4 regions of the Streptomyces sp. NPDC001219 genome follow, and region 4 is predicted to be linked to each of the others. Evidence: riboswitches for the same ligand, from Rfam matches in the RefSeq annotation. Region 4 holds a riboswitch; each other region holds the start of a gene.
What was found. A riboswitch is a leader RNA that binds a small molecule or an ion and turns the genes downstream of it on or off. The one in region 4 is predicted to bind cyclic di-AMP.

Region 1 (2,191 bases), on a different contig from region 4:
GGCGACCGGGACGGCGACCAGGGCGACGAGCAGGACAGCGGCCAGGGCGACGACCCGTCGCAGTCCGCCGACCCGTCCGACGACCCTTCCGCCGACCCGTCCGGGGACGGCAGCCGTACGGACGGCACCGGCACCCCGCGTGAGGTGCCCGGCAAGGGCAAGCACCGCGGTGGGGCGGACGGCGAGGACGCCGGGGACGGTGACGCCGGGCGGTCCGCCGGCGGCCGGCACGCCTCGCGCGGCGACGACGCGCACCGTACGGGCCCGGCGGCCGACGGGGACTACACGGTGCGCCCGGGTGACAGCCTGTCAGCCATCGCCGCGGCCCACCGGCTGTCCGGCGGCTGGTCCACGCTCTACGACCGCAACGAGGGCGTCATCGGCTCCGACGCGGACCTGATCCAGCCCGGCCAGCGGCTCGATCTCGGGCGGAACGCAGGGTAGTTCGCCTCCCTTCGCCCTCTTTTGGGAAAGTGAGACAAGGGTCTCGTTGACTCCGGAGGGGCCCGGTGTACCCAACCCCGGCATACCGGGCCCCACCTGCGAAAACGCCTCCAAGCCCTGATCAAAAACGGTCAACTTGGTTCAGATGGTGGGGTTTGAACCCCAAGGGGATTACTGCTTAACGTCAGGACCGCTCGCCAAAGCGGGCCCTTCGATCACACGCCGAGTCCTGCCGGTGGTCGAAGGCACTTGACGCGCAAGCGCCGAAGGCAGGAGCGGGGGACCCAGGATTTGTGCCGGCCCCGCCCGTGAAAACGGGTCAACCGGCTTGGGGTGAAGCCAGGTGCGTTCCGCGCACCCGGCCGGGCGACTCATCAGTCCGAACCCGACAGCTCACCTCGTAGGCGTCGGTGAGGAAACGAACGAACCATGCTGATCTTCAAGGGCAAGCACCGTCGTCCCTCCAAGGCCGTCCGCGTCGCCACCCTCGCCGGTGTCGCCGGTGCCGCCGTGGCCGTCCCGATGATGGGCGCCACCTCCGCCTCCGCCGCCTCCGTCGCCACCTGGGACAAGGTCGCCCAGTGCGAGTCCGGCGGCAACTGGTCGATCAACACCGGTAACGGCTACTACGGTGGCCTGCAGTTCTCCAACTCCAGCTGGGCCGCCGCCGGTGGCACCAAGTTCGCGCCGCGCGCCGACCTCGCCAGCAAGTCCCAGCAGATAGCCGCCGCCGAGAAGCTCCTCGCCATCCAGGGCCCGGGCGCCTGGTCCTGCGCCGGTGCGGGCAATCTGACCGCCGGTGGCCCCGCCGCCGACGTCGACACCTCCGCGCAGACCAAGTCCGCGCCGAAGCAGGAGTCGGCCAAGCCCGAGCCCAAGAAGGCCCCGTCCGAGGACCGTGCCTCGCGGTCCGCCGAGCGCAAGTCCACCGGCCACGGCAACTACACCGTCAAGGCGGGCGACACCCTCGCCAAGATCGCCAAGGCCCACGGCGCCGACTGGAAGTCCGTCTACAAGGCGAACAAGTCGGTCATCGGCGGCAACCCGAACCTGATCATCCCCGGCCAGCAGCTCACCGTCTGAGCCACCCGCCCAGCGGACTCCGGGGTTCGAGCGGCGGACCCCCTTCCTCCGTGAGACCAGCCCCGCCACGGCGCGCACTTCCCCCCGACGCGCCGTGGCGGGGCTTCTCGCATCCCGGCCCCCGCGCCCGGAGCGCCCGCCGCCGGCGCCCCGCCGACCGGCGCCGTCCCGCGGCTTTCCCCGTTCGGCGAACAATGTGCCGAAAGGTCCCGTGAACTGGGCCTTCGGTAAGTATTCCGGGGTCTTCCGTCCCACGGAGCGGGCCAAGCACCGACGGACACCTCCGGGGCCGTTAGGCTCATGCGCAGAACGCCAGACACCCACGAAGGAGACAACGTGCCGTCGATCGACGTCGTCGTAGCCCGCGAAATTCTCGACTCGCGAGGTAATCCCACGGTCGAGGTCGAGGTCGGCCTCGACGACGGCAGCACCGGCCGTGCCGCCGTGCCGTCCGGCGCCTCCACCGGCGCCTTCGAGGCCATCGAGCTCCGCGACGGCGACCCGAACCGTTACCTCGGCAAGGGCGTGGAGAAGGCCGTCCTGGCCGTCATCGAGCAGATCGGCCCGGAGCTCGTCGGCTACGACGCGACCGAGCAGCGGCTGATCGACCAGGCCATGTTCGACCTGGACGCCACCGACAACAAGGGCTCGCTCGGCGCCAACG
Region 2 (2,191 bases), on a different contig from region 4:
GACGGGCCAGGGTTATTCATGGATAATATTTGGCCGGAAGTCGCGGGCGACCGGCACTATCCGGTACGGAACGCCCGGCACCGGATACGCCGGAGCCCCGGCCGTGGGGCCGGGGCTCGGGAAAGGTGCACGGCGTGCGGCCCGTAGGGGGCGCGCCAGCAGCGGGGCAGGGGTCAGACGTTGACGCCGTGCCCGCGGAGGTAGGCGACCGGGTCGATGTCCGAGCCGTAGTCGGCGCCGGTGCGGGCCTCGAAGTGCAGGTGCGGGCCGGTGACGTTGCCGGTGGCGCCGGAGAGGCCGATCTGCTCGCCGGGGGTGACCTTCTGGCCGACCGAGACACCGAGCGACGACAGGTGGCCGTACTGGGTGTACGTGCCGTCGTTCATCTTGATCACGATGTTGTTGCCGTACGAGCCGCCCCAGCCGGCCTCGACGACGGTGCCCGAGCCGACCGCGTGGACGCTGGTGCCGGAGGCGGCGTGGAAGTCGATGCCGGTGTGGCTGCCGGAGGACCACAGGCCGCTGGACGCCTTGTAGGCGGTGGAGACATAGGAGTCGCCAACGGGGGCGACGAAGGCGTTGAGGCGCTTGCGCTCCGCGTCGCGGGCCGCCCGCACCTTGGCCTCGTGGGCTGCCTTGGCCTTCTTCTTCGCGGCCTCGGCGCGCCGCTTGGCCTCGTCGGCCTGCCGCTTGGCGACGGCCTCGGCCTTCGCCTTCGCCGCGGCGACCTCGGCGTCGGCCTGCTGCGCGGCGACCCGGTTGGCCAGCTCGTCACCCAGTACGACGGCCTGCTGGAGTCCGGTGTCGTGGACGCGTGACTCGTCCGTCGCGGCCAGCGCCGGCGAGGCCACGGAGGCAACCACACCGCCGGCCGCGATGGTGGCTATGCCGGCGATGTTGCGGGTCGTCCGGACGGGACGGCTCGTGCGGCGGTGCTTCCCGGTGGCACGGATGAACGCCATGTGCTGGCTTGTCCTTTCCCTCCTTCTCGCCTACCGGGTTAGCTGACGGGTTCGGAGCAGGAAGGTCTCCTACGGCCTCCTCGGAGAGGAGCCCGATTCACCCCACGGGACGTATGGGTCCCCGGCTCCCCTGGCTCGCGCCGTACGGGGACTCGGCGATGACTGCCCGGTGCCACTGTTGTGGCGGACTTGTGACGAACAGCCGGACCGACGCTAAACGGGGCAACTTTCAATCGGCAAACAGAACCGGTTTTTTGTGCGGGATGCCACAAGAACGGGAGCACCGACGGAGATAAACCGGACATACGGCGGCTCCCGTGACACTCGTGCGTCACGGGAGCCGCCTCGTCGACATGTGACCTTCCGTCACACGGCGGGGACCAACGGCAGGGACTAGCCGCCGACGACGGTCACCTCACCGATACCCAGCCCCTTGACCGGCTCGGCGATCTGTGCTGCGTCGCCCACCAGGACCGTCACCAGCCGGTCCACGGGGAAGGCGTTGACCGCCGCCGCGGTGGCCTCGACCGTGCCGGTCTCCGCGAGGCGGGCGTACAACTGCGCCTGGAAGTCGTCCGGGAGCTGCTGCTCCACCTGGTCGGCGAGGGTGCCCGCGACGGCCGCAGCGGTCTCGTACTTCAGCGGCGCGACCCCGACGAGGTTCTGCACGGCGACATCCCGCTCCTCGTCCGTGAGCCCCTCTGCCGCGAGGGTGCGCAGCACCTTCCACAGGTCCTCGAGCGCCGGGACGGTGGAGCCGGTGTCGACCGAGCCGCTGATGGCGAGCAGCGCGGCGCCCGTGGACCCCTCCGGGGAGGAGGGGGCGGTGGAGCGGAGCACCTGGCCGAAGGCGCGCACCCCGTAGGTGTAGCCCTTCTCCTCCCGCAGCACGCGGTCCAGGCGGGAGGTGAGGGTGCCGCCCAGGCAGTACGTGCCGAGGACCTGCGCGGGCCACACCCGGTCGTGCCGGTCGGCGCCGATACGGCCGATGAGCAGCTGCGTCTGGACGGCGCCGGGGCGGTCGACGATCACCACCCGGCCGGTGTCGTCGGCGACGATCGGCGCGGCCTTCAGCGGCTCGGCCGTGGAGCCGGTCCAGGCGCCGAGGGTGTCGGCGAGCGCGGCGGCGAGGTCGACACCGGTGAAGTCACCGACGATCACGGCGGTGGCCGTGGCAGGCCGTACATGGGCGTCGTAGAAGGCGCGGACGGCCGCGGCGTCGATACGGG
Region 3 (2,191 bases), on a different contig from region 4:
GGCAAGCGACTGGCCCTGCCCGGCGCCCGCATCCTGATCCACCAGCCGTCGCTCAGCGAGCCCGTCCAGGGCCAGGCCACCGATCTGCAGATCGAGGCGGAGGAGCTGCTGCGCACCCGCGACATGCTGGAGCGCATGCTCGCGGAGCACACCGGGCAGCCCCGGGAACGGATCGCCGCCGACATCGAGCGCGACAAGATCTTCGACGCCCCGGCCGCCCAGGAGTACGGGCTGATCGACGGGCTCACCCGGGAGCGCAAGCAGTCCGTTCCCCAACTCGGCGCACGGTGAGCCCGGATGCTGCCGCCGGAACTGCCACCGCTGCCCGCCCTGACACGCGCCGAGGGCGAGCTGATCGACCATTATCTGGAGGTGCTCGACCTGCTGGGCAGGATCAACCCGGCCCGTGGCGGCGGCACGTACACCGGACTGCGGGCCGCCCAGGCGCTGGTCACCAAGGCCGCCGGCCTGCGCGACGCGTTGACACTGATGCACCAGCGGGGTGAAAAGGAGCTGCACGGCGAGACCTTGGCCCGGGCGCTGCGCGTCCTGGACGGTGAGCGCCGGGCCGGACTCGTGACGGTGCCACCACCCGCCGACCACTGACCCGACACGCGCACCGGGCTGCGCATACGGCGTAGCGTCCGGGCCCGATGTGAGGAGGCGACGAATTGCGCGGGGCGAACACAATTCCTGGGACCTTTGATGTTTCGCCGCTGGTCCAGGGAGTGCGACACCCCGCGCCACGGCACTTGACGGAACAAATCTAACCATTCAGGCGAAATGTGACCCATCTCACATACGGCATTTTCAGCTCGGAATTCGGGTGCCGGGTGCGTGACGATCCCTTCGACGGCAAGACCCCGCCACAGCGACGGGGCGGTCCGGACGGGCGCCTAATCCCGCCGCCGTCCCGGATGTCAGGTCGACGTGGTGGACCGGCGGGAGCGGAGGACCCGAGCACGACGGGGTCCGGGCCTTACGGCCGGGCTCCTTGGGGTGAAGCCGTACGCATGGCCGGGCATCTTCGCCTGCCCGAACCCGACAGGTCTTCCTTCGCAGGCGGCTGACGAAGGGTTTGCGCATGACTGTGCGCATGCAGACGCCGAATCTGCTGGCACGTGCCGGCACCGTCACCGCTCTGACGCTGGCCACCCTGGGCGGGACAACCCTCGCCCCAGGAGCGGCCGGGAACGCCGAAGCCACGTCCGTGTCCGCCCACGCGCTGCGGGTCGCGGCCTCCAAGAGCGGGGCTCCCTACCGGTACGGCGCCCAAGGGCCGCACGCCTTCGACTGTTCAGGGCTGACGCTGTACTCGTTCCGGCGGGCCGGACGGGCCCTGCCCCGCACCGCCGCCGCCCAGTACGGCCGCACCCTGCACATCCCGGCCTCCCTGCGGCGACGCGGCGACCTGGTCTTCTTCCGTTCCGCGGGCGGCATTTACCACGTCGGCATCTACGCGGGCCGGGGCCGGATGTGGCACGCGCCCAAGGCCGGGAGCGTGGTGCGGCTGGAGCGGATCTGGAGCCGCACGGTCTCGTACGGGCGCGTGGGCTGATCCGCAGGTCGTCTTACATGTGATCAATTGTCAGTGGGCTCAGCTAACTTGGCGGGGTGGCGTCGCCACTGAGCACACTGCTGACGGCCGCGGCGCGCGGAAGCTTCCCGCCCGCGGACGGATCGGTGACGGTGCTGCCCCCGCCGTCACCGCGGGACGCCGGAGTGGTGTCCTTCACCTGCCATGCCGTGGTGTTCGCGGACGTGGAGCCCGCGTGGGTGCGGGAGCGGACGGCCCCCGGCGACCTCGCCGCGCCGCTCGGCCCGCCCTTTCTCACCGCGCTGGCCGAGCGGCTGGGCCGCGAGGCCGGCAGCCTCGACATGCCGGCCGTCGCCGAACCCCTCCCCGGTCCTCCCCTGTTGGAGCTGGTGGAGACGGTGGACCGCGGCCATCCGCGGATCACCAGGGCGCTGCGGCACCGTGACGGCGTACGGGCATGGACCACCGCCGACGGCGGGACCCTGGTCATCGGCCGCGGGGTGGGCGGCCGCTGGATGGTCCCGTACGGCGGCCGCGACTGATCCGTGGCCGCGCCCGGACCGGCGCCCGTCCGTCAGGCCAGTACGAGCTCGACGAGCAGTATGCCGCCCAGCCCCGTGAGCAGCGCTCCGGTGACGGCCTCCAGCGCCCGGG
Region 4 (2,191 bases):
TCCAGGTGGAGGTGGGGGCCGGTGACGTTGCCGGTGGCGCCGACGCGGCCGATGACGTCGCCGGTGTTGACCTTGCCGGAGGTCTTCACCATCGAGGAGAGGTGGCAGAACCAGAGTTCGGTGCCGTCGTCGAGGGTGAGGACGATGCGGTAGCCGTACGAGCCGGCCCAGCCGGCCTGGGTGATGGTGCCGGAGTGCACCGCCTTGACGGGGGTGCCGGTCGGCGCGGCGAAGTCCTGTCCGGTGTGGTCGGCGGCCCAGCGGTCGCCTGCCTGGCCGAAGCTGGCGGTGAGCGTGTAGGAGGACACCGGGGCGATGAAGCTCTTCGCCAGTTTGGCGAGGCGTTCGGCCTCCGCCTTCTGCCGGGCCGCTTCCTCCGCCTTGCGCTGGGCCTCCATCTCGGCCGCCTTCTTGGCTGCTGCGGCCTTTTCGGCCGACTTCTGTCGGTCAGCGGCTTCCGTGGCGGCCTGCTCGACCGCGGCCTTCTCGGCTGCGTCACGGGCCTCCTGCTCGGCGGCGTCCTGCTGCGCGTCGGCCTGCTGGAGGATGCGGCTGCGCAGCGCCTCACCGGCGCCCGTGTCACCGCTGGTGTCCGCGCTCGCGTGCGTGGTCCGGGTGAGCGGCCCGGCGGGCGCCACGCCGTCGACGGGAGCCGAGGCGGCCGCGGCGGACGCGGTGGTGGAGTCGTCGTCGGATATCAGCTCGCCGATACCGGGCAGCGACTTCGCGTCCGGCAGCTTCTCGGAGAGGTCGTCGGCCATGCCGCCGACGTCGGGCATCGAGATCGGCACCGGCGGACGGTCCTCGGCCGAGGCCATTCCGCTCGCACCGACCGCGGCGATGACGCCGACACCGAGGACGGTGCCGCTCCGGGAAAGTCCGCCGCGCTGCTTGGCCACCCGGTGTTTGCCGCGGACGGAACGGGTGGATTCCTCGGTGGGATTCCACTCCTCCCACGGTCCGCCGTCATCACCGGCGCCGGGGCCCGGGAAAGCACCTCGGTCGTCGAGCTCGTAGCCGGACGGGGACTCGGGGGCAGGCCTGTTGGACGCCACGGGGGCGCACTCCTTTCCTTCCTTCTCGCCTACCGGGTTAGCTGACGGGTTCGGAGCAGGAAGGTCTCCTACGGACGCCCGCTGGCGGAGGGCGTCCGATTCACCCCAAGGAAGTTGGTTCCCCGGTTCCCTTGGTGCAGTTCGAAGTGCTTGGGGGTGCGTGAAAAGCGCGTGCGGGATTCGGCGTCGGCGCGCGGTGCCGCCTCTTGCGACGGCTGGGACGACCGCGCTGCGTTATCGGACAGTAATAGAGATGGCGACCGAATTCCAAGCGTTCCCACGAATCCTTGTCGGTGCAACACGCCTCGGTTGCAGGGACGTTTTCGGCCACCCCGGCCGTAAACCGGGCGAGTTGGCCGCGCGCCGCTAAACGATCTCCGGCGGATTGTGCACCAGTCGTTATGCGGAGGGGCGCCCCTCGGTCACGGAGGGTGAGAGCGTAACGTCGGATCATGGTCGTCAACGTCGGGAACACCGGGCACGCCGGGCGTGCTGCCGGTAACGCGTGGGGAGTGGCGGAGCGGTACCGGGAGTTCTCCTGGCGGGAGGCCCGGGACCGGTCGGCGGCGCACGAGGAGCTGAGCGCGCGGATCAGCCAGGACGCGGAGCTCTGCGATCTGCTGTCCGGGTCGCTGCCGGCCGGCGACAAGCAGCAGCCGGACCTCCTGCTCGCCGCCGTCCGTTATCTCGACGGCCCGCACGCCGAATCGGGCCCGCGCGGCGAGTCGGCGTACGGGCGCTGGCGCGAGTGGACGATCCGGCACTGGGACGAGGTACGCGCGGTGATCATGCAGCGCGCCGCCCGGACCGACGAACCGGCCCACTGCGCCACCCTGCTGCCGCTGCTCGCCCGGCTGCCGCAGCCGCTGGCGCTGCTGGAGGTGGGCGCGTCCGCCGGACTGTGTCTGCACCCCGACCGCTATCGCTACCGCTACGAGGACGCGGACGCGTACGGGGAGGGCCACCACGCGGGCGCCCTCCGGGCCGAGCTGGGCGCACCGGAGAGCCCGCTGGTGTTCACCTGCCGTACGGGCGGGGCGGCCGGCGAACTTCCCGAACGGCTGCCGGAGATCGTCTGGCGGGCCGGCATCGGCCTCGACCCGCTCGACCCGGTGGCCGAACCGGACGATCTGCGC

Region 1: linked by a shared signal. The riboswitch ahead of ACWC9R_RS23205 (transglycosylase family protein) and the one ahead of ACWC9R_RS30060 (M23 family metallopeptidase) in region 4 are both predicted to bind cyclic di-AMP.
Region 2: linked by a shared signal. The riboswitch ahead of ACWC9R_RS28810 (M23 family metallopeptidase) and the one ahead of ACWC9R_RS30060 (M23 family metallopeptidase) in region 4 are both predicted to bind cyclic di-AMP.
Region 3: linked by a shared signal. The riboswitch ahead of ACWC9R_RS26935 (C40 family peptidase) and the one ahead of ACWC9R_RS30060 (M23 family metallopeptidase) in region 4 are both predicted to bind cyclic di-AMP.

The regions. Positions count from the first base shown of each region.
Region 1 is NZ_JBSFJF010000038.1:12,762-14,952, forward strand. Features, by position in the region: gene ACWC9R_RS23200 (transglycosylase family protein) at 1-444, shown strand, start outside; cyclic di-AMP (ydaO/yuaA leader) riboswitch at 696-866, shown strand; gene ACWC9R_RS23205 (transglycosylase family protein) at 874-1,527, shown strand; gene eno (phosphopyruvate hydratase) at 1,864-2,191, shown strand, end outside.
Region 2 is NZ_JBSFJF010000058.1:18,865-21,055, forward strand. Features, by position in the region: gene ACWC9R_RS28810 (M23 family metallopeptidase) at 174-962, opposite strand; cyclic di-AMP (ydaO/yuaA leader) riboswitch at 975-1,130, opposite strand; gene ACWC9R_RS28815 (M16 family metallopeptidase) at 1,356-2,191, opposite strand, start outside.
Region 3 is NZ_JBSFJF010000050.1:31,415-33,605, reverse strand. Features, by position in the region: gene ACWC9R_RS26945 (ATP-dependent Clp protease proteolytic subunit) at 1-291, shown strand, start outside; gene ACWC9R_RS26940 (hypothetical protein) at 298-606, shown strand; cyclic di-AMP (ydaO/yuaA leader) riboswitch at 897-1,080, shown strand; gene ACWC9R_RS26935 (C40 family peptidase) at 1,085-1,558, shown strand; gene ACWC9R_RS26930 (hypothetical protein) at 1,615-2,079, shown strand; gene ACWC9R_RS26925 (LysE family translocator) at 2,112-2,191, opposite strand, start outside.
Region 4 is NZ_JBSFJF010000064.1:34,258-36,448, reverse strand. Features, by position in the region: gene ACWC9R_RS30060 (M23 family metallopeptidase) at 1-1,055, opposite strand, end outside; cyclic di-AMP (ydaO/yuaA leader) riboswitch at 1,067-1,222, opposite strand; gene ACWC9R_RS30055 (DUF2332 family protein) at 1,508-2,191, shown strand, end outside.